4 regions of the Neobacillus sp. SAB-20_R2A genome follow, and region 4 is predicted to be linked to each of the others. Evidence: predicted binding sites of a transcription regulator. Region 4 holds the regulator's gene; each other region holds the start of a gene.
What was found. Region 4 encodes Rex, which represses fermentation and respiration genes when NADH is low (regulators of the CRP and FNR family bind a similar motif). Its sites were predicted from a motif close to TTGTGAAATATTTCACAA; they were not measured.
Positions count from the first base shown of each region.

Region 1: the regulator Rex is predicted to act here: its motif matches at 1,525-1,542, upstream of V5M37_RS20345 (nitric-oxide reductase large subunit).
Region 2: the regulator Rex is predicted to act here: its motif matches at 1,753-1,770, upstream of V5M37_RS28290 (cytochrome C).
Region 3: the regulator Rex is predicted to act here: its motif matches at 2,014-2,031, upstream of V5M37_RS18045 (DUF3147 family protein).

Region 1 covers NZ_CP145895.1:4,178,739-4,182,197, reverse strand. Annotated here, with positions in the region: gene V5M37_RS20360 (hypothetical protein) at 1-923, opposite strand, end outside; gene V5M37_RS20355 (DUF2249 domain-containing protein) at 937-1,143, opposite strand; gene V5M37_RS20350 (DUF2249 domain-containing protein) at 1,168-1,404, opposite strand; gene V5M37_RS20345 (nitric-oxide reductase large subunit) at 1,632-3,459, shown strand, end outside.
Region 2 covers NZ_CP145895.1:5,791,411-5,794,869, reverse strand. Annotated here, with positions in the region: gene nosZ (Sec-dependent nitrous-oxide reductase) at 1-1,084, opposite strand, end outside; gene V5M37_RS28290 (cytochrome C) at 1,100-1,549, opposite strand; gene V5M37_RS28285 (Crp/Fnr family transcriptional regulator) at 1,833-2,576, shown strand; gene bshB2 (bacillithiol biosynthesis deacetylase BshB2) at 2,633-3,301, opposite strand; gene V5M37_RS28275 (YojF family protein) at 3,338-3,459, opposite strand, start outside.
Region 3 covers NZ_CP145895.1:3,725,687-3,729,145, reverse strand. Annotated here, with positions in the region: gene speD (adenosylmethionine decarboxylase) at 1-1,273, opposite strand, end outside; gene V5M37_RS18050 (BC1872 family protein) at 1,532-1,837, shown strand; gene V5M37_RS18045 (DUF3147 family protein) at 2,060-2,419, shown strand; gene V5M37_RS18040 (DUF3147 family protein) at 2,435-2,839, shown strand; gene V5M37_RS18035 (aldo/keto reductase) at 2,896-3,459, opposite strand, start outside.
Region 4 covers NZ_CP145895.1:252,327-255,785, forward strand. Annotated here, with positions in the region: gene V5M37_RS01395 (ABC-F family ATP-binding cassette domain-containing protein) at 1-681, opposite strand, end outside; gene moaC (cyclic pyranopterin monophosphate synthase MoaC) at 845-1,333, shown strand; gene V5M37_RS01405 (redox-sensing transcriptional repressor Rex) at 1,366-2,019, shown strand; gene V5M37_RS01410 (DUF4395 domain-containing protein) at 2,172-2,597, shown strand; gene V5M37_RS01415 (acyl-CoA dehydrogenase family protein) at 2,723-3,459, shown strand, end outside.

The DNA.
Region 1 (3,459 bases), 2.0 Mb from region 4:
CTGGTAAACTTGCTGCTGAACAAGATCATAAAGGCTGCAGCATGAATCACATTCCCAAAGCCAATCGCCGAAAGGGCGAATGAAAATGGTTTGTCTAGCTTTTTCTTTAATTTCTTTTTAACAATGATACTGATGTGCCAGCTGAAAATAGAGAAGCCGGCAAACAAGAGGAAGAATCCAATTTTCAATAAAATACTGCTATTGCTAAAGAAAGAAATGATTGTCAAGACAAGCCCGGAAACATAGAGTCCGTACACATATCGTGCCTGCATCATCGGAAAACCGTGAGCCAAGGAAAACATTGGCACCATCTTATAAGAAAAGCCAAAGATTAATAGTGTAAACCAACCGGATAACCCCAATAATAGATGGCTTTTAAAGATAGCTTGGTAATGTTCGCCGAGAAATCCCGTTTTCATACTGTAAATCATCGTTATTCCCAAAAATATCGTCATAAATAAGCAAATTAAAGCCGTTCCAACAAAGGCAGTAAGAATATTAGGGTTTGCCTGTGTTCTTAACGTCATTACCATCTGAAATAAGAACATAAAGATTCCAATAAGGGTTATGACACCGGGAATGGCGGCACTTTGTGGTGCTAAATAAAGCATCGCCGCAAAAGAGGTAATCCCTGCTGCGGTTATGAAAAATTGGACAAATCCAAATTTCTCATTCCAAATTTTCGTCAAAAACGCAACTGGAACAAGCTGATACATCGCACCCATCGCCACCATTAAAGCCCAGCCCAGGATTAAGAGGTGGGCTGCCGACCAAATAGCAGGTATGCGGAAAGTTCCATCCGTCATCATATGCCCATTTGCCAACAGCAGAATCTGTGAGGCGATAAGGGCAATTAAACTAAAAAGTATAAATGAAAAAGGTAGTTTAATATTTGTTTCAGTTCCTAAATTCTGAGGAAGCATATGACTCACCTTCCTAGCGGAAGATTTCTATTTTAAAACTTCCGTCTGGTTGTTGTTCTGTTTTTTGTTGATATCCTAATTCTTCAAGCTGTTCATATAGAAACATCGGTCTTCTATCATTAATGATCGTTAAAACTTTCCCTTCGCCTAACTCTTCTAAAGCGGCTAAGGTTCGCATCATCGGCTGCGGAGGTTCGAGGCCGCGATTATCCAAAATCATTACAAATCACACTCCAAATCACTTTTAGCTTTTCTTTGTGAAAACTACTTTCCAATGCTTTTTCTCTAATTCTTCTTCTTCATGGGTAAAGCCCTTTGCCTTTAAGACAGTAAATAGTGGCACCGGCTTAAACGGTGCATGAAGAATGAACACATCTCCATCATTATTTAATTCTTTTACTGCCTCCATAATCTTTTGAAATGGTTCGAGTTTATTCTTTATATCCTCACGCACATCTAGTTCAATTATTCTTTGTCCCATAAAATCAACACCTCTTTAATCGTTTGTTTAATAACATTGTAGCAGTGTAATCCCCTAAGATATGTGATGAGCGTCATAGCTCAATGGATTTTAATGAAAATAGTTCTCAATGTGACAAATTTGTGAAAAAGTATACAAAAAATAATATGTGTGATAAAAGTCACTATTTTGCCTTTTTTTTAGGACTACAATCTTCTCGGATTGATAACCAGAAAGGGATGAAGGAAATGGAAATACAGCGGGGGACACAGCCGAAGAGCGTGGTAAAAGAAAATAAAAACGCACTTTTAAAATCCATTTTAATTATTACCATCTTAATCAGCTTTACCGTTCTGCTTGGCGGCGGCTATTGGATCTTTAAAGAGCAGGCGCCAAGACCATTGGAAGTAACCAATTCGAAAGGTGAAGTTATATTAACGAAAAAATCCATTATGGGCGGACAAGCTGTCTGGCAAAAGTATGGTTTAATGGACTACGGTACCGTTTTAGGACATGGTTCCTATATGGGTCCGGATTATACAGCAGAGTCTTTAAAAATCTATACAGAAGGAATGCAGGCTTTTAAAGCGGAACAGCAATATGATAAAAAATTTGCTTCATTAACTGAAGATGAAAAGCAGATTATCAAAAACCAAGTTATTAAAGAAATGCGCAAAAATCGCTATGATGCGAGTAAAGATACATTAAAGCTGACAGACGCACAAGTAAATGGCCTTGAAAAAGTTAGGGCTTACTATAAGGATATTTTTACAAAAGGCGACGGCTGGGGTTTAAAAGCTAATCTAATCAAAGATTCTGATATACCATCAACAGACCGTGCCTATGTTGACAAAGGTGACCAAATCAAACAAATCTCTGATTTCTTCTTCTGGACATCTTGGCTTTCAAGTACGGTTCGCCCTGGAGACAAAATCACTTACACGAATAACTGGCCATATTTTGAAGACGCCGGTAACCATCTATCCTTTTCCGCTATTTGGTGGAGCGGTGCTAGTGTTACAATCCTAATTTTAATGGTAGGGGTCATCTTATATCTATTCTATCGTTATCAATTTGGTATGCAGGAAGCATATAAAGAAGGAAACTTCCCTCGTATTGATTTGCGCAAGATGCCTGTAACAAGTTCACAGGTGAAAACAGGTAAGTATTTTACGGTTGTATCGGTATTATTCTTTGTTCAATGTATGTTTGGGGCTCTGTTAGCCCACTATTATATCGAGCCAGACAGCTTTTTTGGAATTAAGTGGATCCATGATATTCTTCCATTTAATATTTCCAAAGGCTATCACTTGCAGCTGGCGATTTTCTGGATTGCCACCGCATGGCTGGGTATGGGAATCTATGTTGCCCCGTTAGTTGGCGGTTATGAACCAAAGAAACAAGGTCTTTTAGTTGATATTTTATTCTGGGCATTAGTGGTTCTTGTTGGCGGAAGTATGGTTGGCGAGTGGCTTGGTGCCAATGGAAAATTGGGAAATGCCTGGTTCTTGTTTGGCCATACTGGTTGGGAATATATTGAGCTTGGACGAGTTTGGCAGCTTATCTTAATAGCAGGAATGCTAATCTGGCTGTTTATCGTATTCCGCGGTATTAAAGCAGGGCTTAAGAAAGAGTCTGACAAAGGCGGATTGATACACTTACTATTCTACTCTGCGATTGCGGTACCGGCTTTTTATATCTTTGCCTTATTTATCAACCCAGGTACAAGCTTTACATTTGCCGACTATTGGCGCTGGTGGATTATCCATCTATGGGTAGAAGGTATTTTTGAAGTTTTTGCAGTCGTTGTTATTGGTTTCTTATTAGTTCAATTAGGTCTCGTAACCAAGAAATCAACGGTAAGACAATTATATTTCCAATTAACCCTGCTTCTTGGCAGCGGCGTAATCGGTATCGGACACCATTATTACTATAATGGTTCAGCTGAAGTATGGATTGGTCTAGGCGCAGTCTTCTCTGCATTGGAAGTTATTCCATTGACATTGTTAATTCTTGAAGCTTATGAACAGTACAAAATGATGCGTGACGGCGGTGTCGACTTCCCTTACAAAGGTA
Region 2 (3,459 bases), 390 kb from region 4:
CATATTTTAAGATTGGAATACCGTTGCGGTCGCCGGCAAATTCTTTCTTTTCGATGGCCTTAAAGGCTTTTTCGAATGAGAATACAGTCATCGCAGGAGCAAGCTTGCCGGAAGCGATGAAATATTTGCCGTCTGGGGTTACGTCAACACCGTGCGGCGATTTGGCAACCGGCACTAAATAAATGCCGCCTTTTTCTTTTTCAGGGAAAATCATTTTTTGACCGCCAACATCCTCGTACTTGCCTTCCTTGACCATCTTCTCAAGCTCTTTCCAGTTGAACAGAACGATGTAGTCACGGTCAGCCTGTGAGGCATTGACCTCCATTGTAGTTGTTGCTTCTTCCGTATTGTAGGTTGTCATCACAGCCCAGTCTTTTGAACTCTTTTTCCCAGCATCGGAAAGGTCATAGGACCAAGGTGGAAGGGCCACCTGATAAGCGATATTAAGCTTTACATTCTTTTCGTCAAAGGTTACGGCTGACATCACACCGCGGTATTTCTGGCTGTAATCATCGAGAGATTCATATTGTTGTCCAAGCGGCACGGCGAAACGTGTAGGCAGGAACATGTACTCGGTATTCTCAGTTACAAACGCGGCACAGTGCGGGCCGGCTGTGTTTGGAACATTAAGGATGTCTTTTGTTGTAAAGGTTTTTAAATCAACGACTGCAGCACGGCTGTTGCCGACATCAGTGGCAAACATCCATTTGCCGTCATAGTCGCCGTTTGTTTCCGAGAAAGCAGGGTGGTGAAGGTCACCCCAAGTATAGTCACCCATCATTTTCTTGGAATGCTCATCAAAGCCATAGCCAGTAGCGGAATCCGGAGAAAAGACCGGAATTGTTCTGATTTTGCGCATCGAAGGCACACCGTAGATAAACATTTGCCCGGAGTGGCCGCCGGATGCGAATAAATAGTAATCATCTTTTTTGCCAAATGGTACATAAACCTTTTCGGCATTGCTCTTGTTGCTGGCGTTTGCGGCCTCAGTCTTCGTGTTGTTCGACGAAAAATCAGCGAACGACAGTGTTGCTGCAGCAAACCCGGCTAGCAGGCCGGATGCGATTGGAACCCATTTTTTCATTCGGTTAACACCACCTTATTTTTCAGATGCCTGCTTGAGCAGGTCTAGTACTTGCTTTTCTTCTTCTTCGGTTAATGGATTTTTGCCGATAACACCTGACATAACAGCGGATGTAGGCTGTTTTAAGAATTCCTCAATTGGTTTGCCGTGCTTGCCTTCAACGTTTACAAAGGCTTGGGAAAGATCCGGTCCGACTGCACCGCCTTTTATGTTGAGCGCTTCCACGCTATGGCAGCCAAGGCAACCCTTTTTATTAAGGATGTTATCGTCATTCGCACTGGAAGTTGCGGCTGTTTCCTTAGGTTTGCTGGAATCATCCGCTGCTTTTTCCTTCGAAACAGCCTGGGCGGTCTGCGGTGCCTTTCCTGAGTCACTGGAGTTCCCCATGATGACATCAAATACTAGATATCCAAGCCCGAAGCCGAGCACAAGGCTAATGGCAAAACTAATAAGAGCTTTTTTCAAATTTGTTCCCCCTCCTTTTAGTCAATTGAACAGTTTCATCCTAATCGTTTGCATTTTCTAAAATTGTGACGTTCATCACACGAAATGAAGGGTTTTTGAACGTTCTGTGAAAGGACCCCAAAAGCATATATCTAAAGCGTTTTAAAAAAAATGAACGTTCTGTGAAAAACATTTTTCCCATGTGTTATTTGTGATTTATAGTATTGTGACCCTTTTCACTTCTATAACGTGAGAAATAGCTTACAATTAGAGGAAAATAAGCTAGGTAAAGGTGGTGGGAAGGTTGGAGCGCATCAAAAAATTACTGGAGCCGAACTTATCAGTGATTCAGGAAGTCGACAAAGAAGGCTTACTTCGAAAAATTGAGATTTTTAAAGACTTATCCCCGAAATCGCTAAATATCATTGAAAGGCGGATTCAAACGCTTGAAGTGAAAAAAGGGATGCGGATTATCAAAGAGGATGAGAAGGCAAAAGGGGTCTTCTTCATTCATTCCGGGTCGGTTAAGCTCGCCAAACAGGATGAGAACGGGAATGAAATTATCGTTTGTGTGAAGCAGCAAGGGGACATTTTCGCCGAAGCATGTTTATTCACACGGAAGGAAGAATGTTACCCGGCGACAGCAACGATGCTTGAGGATGGCCGGCTGTTCTTTTTGGATAAGCAAGAGCTCGAGCAGGATCTTTACCAATATCCGGAGCTTTCTATGCAAATGATCCGCTATATGAGCGATGCTTTAAGAGAAATGACCTCACAGTTAAGGGATGTGGTTTTGCTCGATGTTTATGCAAAAACGGTAAAGATGCTGGAGCGGCTCGGACGGAAGTTTAACCCAGACTTCAAACGCTGGGAAGTTGAAATACCATTAACCGTACAGGAATTTGCCACCGTCGTCGGCACCTCGCGTGAAAGCATCAGCCGTGTCTTCTCCAAACTTAAAAAAGAGGAAATGATTGATTTGAAATCGCGGAAAATCATCATCCTTGACTGGTGCAAATTCTGCACGCTGCTCCATAAAGAATATTAAAAGGAAAGGGACCTGTCACCATTCTAAAAGTGGAGATGACGGGTCCCTTTATATATTTAATCAAATTTGTACGTCCAAAAGCGCTCGTTGTTGATCCAGACCATAATTTGTGGGTCTTGGTTTTTTAGTTTTTCGGACACGTCGGCAAACATTTGCTCCGTTTGCGAGCGGTGTGCCTTGATGGCGGCAAGCTTTATTTCGGCGACAGGGCTGATATTATTAATGATGTCAGCTTCACCAAGTTTTTCAATACAATCGTTCGAGAAGGCAACGCAGTGTAAGGTTGGCCGTGCGGCTTCAGGAAGCCTTTCGACAGCGCGGACGACGGCCGCGCCGGTGGCGTCATGGTCGGGATGCACAGCATAGCCGGGATAAAAGGTGATAACCAAAGAAGGATTCAGTTCATCAATCAAGGCGGACATAACGTCGGCCAGCTTTTCTTCATCCTCAAATTCTACAGTTTTATCGCGGTAGCCGAGCATGCGTAAATCTTGGATGCCTAAAGCACGGGCAGCTTCCTTTAGTTCCGCTTTTCTGATTTTCGGGAGATTTTCCCGATTGGTAAATGGTGGATTCCCCATATTGCGGCCCATTTCCCCAAGGGTTAAGCAGGCGTAAGTAACAGGGGTGCCATTTTTGATATGGGTGGCTATTGTCCCGGATACTCCAAATGCCTCATCATCCGGATGTGGAAAGACAACTAGGACATGGCGTTCTTTTTCCATTTTACATTCTCCTTTCAGGACTGACGCATGAAACCACTATTCAAAGGGAATCGGGCTGATTTCCAATGCGACGGCTAGTTTCCCTTCATTGTCATGGCCGGCAAGCAGCAACCGTCCCAGTTCATCGATTTCAAAATGAGTGATGCCCTCAGCGTAAA
Region 3 (3,459 bases), 2.5 Mb from region 4:
AAATATTCCCCATTTCTTGCTGATAAAGTTCATGCAACTTAAGGTTATTTCTGCTGTTAATAATTAAGCCGGTATTGGGCGGGTGGAACTTTGGCGGCAGGTGAAACAAGGGTTCCACGTTTGCCTCTATAGCTTCATGGTGAACCGAGATTTTTGGCCATTTTTTCACAAAATTACCGCGTTGCGCCATGTGGAATCCCCACATTCCGAATGATGGCACCACAGAATAAAAGGCCTCCGTTTTGAAGCCTGCAGCCTGCAATGTTTTGGCGATACTCCAATAAACCCGTGGATTGTCTCCCGGGGAAGTGGCCTGACAAGCGATGATGCCTTCGGGGTTTAAGTGCCGTCCAACATGCTCATATAACTCTTTCGTGTATAATAAGCTGGTTTCAGGGTCGACAGGATCTGGAAAATCAATAATGATGACGTCATATCCCTTCATTTCCCCCAGTAAGTACTGCTTCGCATCCATAATATGCATCTGCAGGCGGTTATCCTTTAACGAACCTTCATTCACATCAACAAATGCCGGTTCATTTGCCGCCAGCTTAATAATCATCGGGTCAATTTCAACAAGGTCGATATGAACGACATCATGATATTTGATGACCTCCCTAACAGCAAGGCCATCCCCGCCGCCTAAAATCAGAACCCGTTTCCTGGATTTTGCGAGTTCCATTGCTGGCAGGACCAATGCCTCGTGGTAATGTCTTTCATCCAGCGAAGAAAACTGGAATTCTTCATTTAGGTACAATCGCAGGTCCTTTGCCTCGACAAGCAAAATGTCATTACGCTCACTCGAACCCTGGTAAAGGATATGGTGCCCGCCATTCTTGATTTCTTTAAGAATTTTCATGTCCCATGCATTTCCCGGGCGCCTGCTGGCTGTCAGCCTCGGATGTGGCTCTTTTGAATATATAGGAGAAATCTTCCTTTCCATCCCTCTTTCAATTTCAATAGCGGTGGCCCGCCCGGCACCGATTTTTCTAAGGAATTTTTTTAAAACAGGCCAGGTATCCTGAGGGGAGCAGGTATATAAATCAAAGGCTGCATACCCGTATTCGGGCCAGGTATGAATGGAAAAATGGGAGGTCGAAATCGCGATGATTCCCGTTACTCCTTGAGGTGAAAAGGAATGGAAGCAAGCCAGCAGAATTTCCAATTCCAGCTCACGGAGGGTATCAAGCATCAAGGTTTTTAATTCATCAGGGTTATTTAAGAGCTCCGCCCGACAATCGTAGGCATCCACGATGAGGTGCTGACCTTTCATCTCCATACCTCCATCCCTTTCTCCATTCTGATTTATTTTTGAGTTCATATTGTTGATTTAAAAAATTTTTCATAAATAAGGTATGTGAGTGTAACTCGGGTAGTGATAAATACGTATATTCGCCTGCAGTATATTAAGGCCTGGAGGACAGTTAATAAATTGTCAAAATAAATTTAGTATGTGTGAAAATTGATACAGGCTTCTGAATATGAAAATGGTAAAATAGGAAAATCTATTGAGGATAGGGAGTAATGTGCTATGAACAAAACTGAAATAATTGCGCGCAGAATACTAGGCTGGAAGTTAAATAGATGGGATCGCTGGTATGATTTTGAAAAGGGAATTTTTATACCTGTTGACGAGTTTCAACCCGAGCAAAACCTGGAGCACGCGATGCTAATCGTTGAAAGATTGAAAGAGTTAGGGTTTACATATCAAACAGACGGTGCCTGCCAAGCTTGTTTTAATGATGCATGCGAAACGGGCAATACGTTAGCGGCGGCCATAACAGAAGCAGCCTTTGCAATCGCTGATAATAGTTCGGTTCCGGATGAATGGCTATAGCATAATTAACTATATTATGTAAACTAGACCCCGTATTTTGAGCGACCGAATTTTTCAAGCATTCGGTCGTTTTGCTTTTGGTACCTATTTAGAACTTGATAGCGCTTCAAAAATGTTAATGAAATGTTCACATGAGCTGAGGATAAAAAGGGGTAAAATAAACATATCGAGTTATTATGTGAAAACATTCACAAATATATATATTATGGACAGGTGATAAGGATGGGTGGACTTTCCGTTAGTGCGTTACTCATAAGATTTATTTTAGGGGGATTGGCAGTTGTCGCTTCAACGATTGTGGCGAGGAAATTGGGCGAAAAGGCAGGCGGAATATTCGCTGCTTTTCCAGCCGTATTTTTAGCGGCATTACTTACAGCGGGGCTGGATTTGAAAGGCGAGGCTCTTGTTTCCCAATCCATTATGCTCTCAAAAGGAGCCATGGTTGGGATGGGAATTAATATACTCGTGGCCATTATGGCTGTACTTCTATTAAAGAAACACGGATGGAAAAAAGGACTCATCGAGGCGTTAGGCTGCTGGCTGGCAGTTTCTATCATAGTGGTTGCCATCACGGTCAATTAGGAAAGGGTGTTAACAATGACAAAAGATTTACTTTTACGTTTTCTACTTGGCGGGGCCGCCGTTATGGCCAGCTATTTAATAATTGTGGTTTCACCATGGGAAATCCTAGGGGGAATATTCGCCGCGTTTCCGGCTGTGATGATTACGGCCGTTTTAATGGCAGGGGTTACTTCCGGAACGAAGAACGCAGCGAAAATTGCAGGCGGTTCTGTTTATGGCATGATTGGCGGCATTATTTGTGCAGCGACTGTCTGGCTGTTCTTAAAACTGACCCATAATTGGCCGCTAAGCATGCTGCTCGGTCTGCTTTTTTGGCTGATCAGCTCCGTGATGGTGTCAACACTAAGGGAGAAATTAAATATAAAACCATTTAGTAGAAAGATGGTGTTGGCAGAGGCACGGTTCAGACATCATAAATAATAGAAAAAATGCCAGTCGGCATCCGAAAAAGGAAAGCGGCCTGGCATTTTACGTTTTTAAATAATATCAAGAGGAACTTTTCTGGCGGGAGCAGGAAAAACCTCGTCAAGTCTAGCTAATTCCTCTGTTGTTAGTTCAATGCAAGCAGCCGCCGCATTTTGCATGACGTGTTCCGGTTGGACAGCTTTTGGAATGGCAATCACCTGATTGGAACGGATACACCAGGCTAGCACAATCTGCAAGGGCTGCACATTATGACTGCGGGCAATATCCAGAATGGTAGAATCACGCAGCAGCTGTCTTCTTAAGGAACCTCCCTGGGCGATTGGGCTATAGGCCATTATGGGCATTTGATGCTGCTTTTGCCACGGCAGCAAATCAAATTCAATCCCTCGTGAGCCTAGGTGGTATAGTACCTGATTGGTGATACAATTTGTCCCGTTTGCGGAGGCAACTAATTCATCCATATCTTCTGTGTCAAAGTTGGAAACACCCCAGCGCAGAATTTTTCCTTCTATTTTAAGTTTCTCCATCCCTTCGATGGTTTCCTCAAGTGGAATCTGGCCCCGCCAATGTAAAAGGTACAAATCAAGATGATCGGTTTGCAGCCGTTTTAAACT
Region 4 (3,459 bases):
CACTTTATCCAAAAAATAGCGGTCATGCGAAACAATTAAAATTGCGCCATCATAGCCCTGCAGATATTGCTCCAGCCAGGAAAGGGTTTCGATATCCAAATGGTTGGTTGGCTCGTCCAAAATTAAAATATCAGGTCTTGTCAGCAATAGTTTGCCTAGCGCAAGACGCGTTTTTTGTCCGCCGCTTAGACTTGAAATCATTAACGTAGTATCGGAAAAATTTAACCCATGCAATACAGAGCGGATATCGGCTTCATACTGATAGCCGCCTTGCTCTTTAAACTTTATTTGCAATTCATCATATTCCTTTAATACCCGCTCGTATTTTCCTGGGTCCCCGAAAACAGCAGGATCGGCCATTTGCTTCTCCAGCTTCCGGAGCGATTTTTCCATCGCCTGCAGGTTCTCAAAAACCGTCAGCATTTCCTCCCAAATGGACAAATTGGACTCCAAACCCGTATTTTGCGCCAAATAACCAACGGTAACATCCTTTGGTTTGATGATTTCCCCGCCGTCATGGCCCATTTCGCCGGCGATGATTTTCAATAACGTTGATTTCCCCGCTCCATTGCGTCCAACAAGGGCAACACGGTCACGGGTTTGTAATTCCAGTTTTATATTCGATAAAATAAGTTCAGCACCATAATATTTTTGTAGTTGGTTAACCTGTAATAAAATCATTTTTTTCACCTCTATTACCTTACGACTAGTTTACCGTATTACCCGAATGTCGGCAATGAAGTGAAGTTTTTAATGGTATTATAAAAAAATATACTGATAGTTCAAAGTTTCACACACATGGACATAAAAATATTGTATTATTTTTTGTAGGAGGATTTTTTTTATGGCTGAATTTACTCATTTTAATGAAGAAGGCCGGGCCAAGATGGTCGATGTCAGCGATAAGCCGGAAACGGCACGTACGGCAATTGCCCAGTCTAGCATAACAGTAAGCACTGAAATTTATGAAAAAATCACAAACCACGAAATGAAAAAGGGCGATGTCTTAGCAGTTGCCCAGATTGCTGCAGTGATGGCAGCGAAAAAGACATGGGATATCATTCCAATGTGCCACCCGATTCCATTAACAGGTATCAATATTAGTTTTTCGTGGGAGCAGGCCGGGCAGGAACAGTATACACTGCATATAACTGCATCAGTTAAAACCAAAGGCAGTACGGGGGTTGAGATGGAAGCGCTAACAGCCGCCTCTGTTTGTGCCCTGACCGTCTATGATATGTGTAAGGCAGTTGATAAAGGGATGGTGATTGGACCAACCTTTCTGGTGGAAAAAACCGGCGGCAAAAACGGTGATTTTAGAAGAGAAATCTAATATATCCATTAAAATTGAAGGGTGGGAGAAATATGTCCAATGAAACGATGAAAATACCACAGGCAACAGCAAAGCGTCTGCCCTTATATTATCGATTTTTACAAAACCTTCATTCTTCTGGCAAGCAGAGGGTGTCATCTGCAGAATTGAGTGAAGCAGTAAAGGTGGACTCGGCCACTATTCGCAGGGATTTCTCTTATTTCGGGGCCCTTGGGAAAAAGGGGTACGGCTATAACGTAACCTATTTGTTATCGTTTTTCCGAAAAACTCTTGATCAAGATGAATTAACAAAGGTAGCGTTAATCGGGGTGGGTAACCTCGGCACAGCCTTTTTACACTACAATTTTTTAAAAAATAATAATACAAAAATCGCTTGCGCCTTCGATGTGGACCCCGGAAAAATTGGCGGTTCGATAGGCGATGTTCCCGTTTATTCGATGGACGATATAGAACAGTATTTGATCGATGAAAATATTTCGGTGGCGATTTTGACGGTGCCTGCTCCGGTTGCTCAGCAAATCACAGATAAACTTGTGAAAACGAACGTAAAAGGGGTTTTAAATTTTACTCCAGCAAGACTGAATGTACCTTCATCGATTCGCGTGCATCATATTGACCTGGCGGTGGAGCTGCAATCACTTGTTTACTTTTTAAAGCATTATCCAAACGACGAAGTAGAAGAATAAATAATCAATGGGCTTCTCGCCAAAATGGTGAGAGGCCCATTTTTCGTTTTGAAACATTTTTCCTAAACAGATCACTATACAAAGGGAGTTGAAGCGGGTAAAATGATTACACAAGTAATTATTGTAATCCAATAGGAAAGGTTGGGATTAAAATGACAGAAACAGTTCGTTCAATCCCACGTCCGCTCGTGAAAATAAACCAGTGGACAATTGTTTTAAGTGTTGTGTTAACATGGTTATCCGGACAGGAATGGTTTTTGTTAGTGCCATTTGTTGCCGGTATGTCTGGTCTTTTATTCGGATTTAATCCGATTATGCAAATAGCAAAACTATTTTTAAGAAAGGACCCAAAGGCTTATATCCCTGAGGATTGGGAGCAGCAGCAATTTAATCAAAAAATTGCCGTATCGTGTTTGGGAATTGGATTTGTAGGATTCCTGCTGGGATGGAATGGTGTTGGCTATGTGGTCACGATTCTTGTCGCGGTGGCTGCCTTTGTGGCCATTCTAGGTTTTTGCATCGGATGCTTTATTCATTTTCAGTGGAACCAATACCGTTATAGAAGGGCGCACCAATAATGAAGAGGTCTGAATTATTCAGCCTCTTTTTTGTTTTTCTGCTTATATTTGACGCTTCCATATCCTTACATTTAAAATTAAATTGAAAATTATGAATTATCATTCATGAGGAGAGTGGCGTTTTTATGAAGCTTGTTTCCCAAGAGACAGAAGCAGGAGGAAAAAATTCTTACAGCTTTGATGAATTTCTCGAAAAACGTGACAACCTTGATTGGTACCGTGATGAACCTTTTTTACAAAAAGCGGTCAAGAAATTTACGGGTTCTCAGCACAGCCAAATCCACGAAAAACTATTATCCTTTTCACGAATAGTATCTGCAAAATGGAACCGGTTAGCCGAAAGAATTGCCAGACCGGAAGTCCGCCCCTATATGCTTCACTTTGATGCTTTTAATCATCGGATTGACCGGATTGTTCGTCCTCAAGAAGTTCATCAATTAGAGAATGAAATTTTCCAAGAAGGTCTTTTTTCCAGTAACATGACACCTTGGGAAAGCTTTGTGAAAAGAATGCTGATCCATCAGCTGGGTGAGGCAGGAGTGACCTGTCCGCTGACATGTACACATGGTTTAGTGGCTTTGCTTGACCAATTTCCGGATGAAGAATATCCAGAACTTCAAGATATATTACATCATACAAAAGAAGGGCTAAACGGCGAATTTGCCATTGGCGCTCAATTTATGACAGAAATCCAGGGTGGTTCTGATTTGCCGGCTAATGTTTTGGAGGCGGTTCCGGAAGGAAAATATTATCGTTTGTATGGGAATAAGTTTTTCTGTTCTGCGGCTCATGCCGATTATTCTGTGGTGACGGCAAAAATATCGGGAACTGACAAAGTTTCGACATTTATCGTACCATCCTG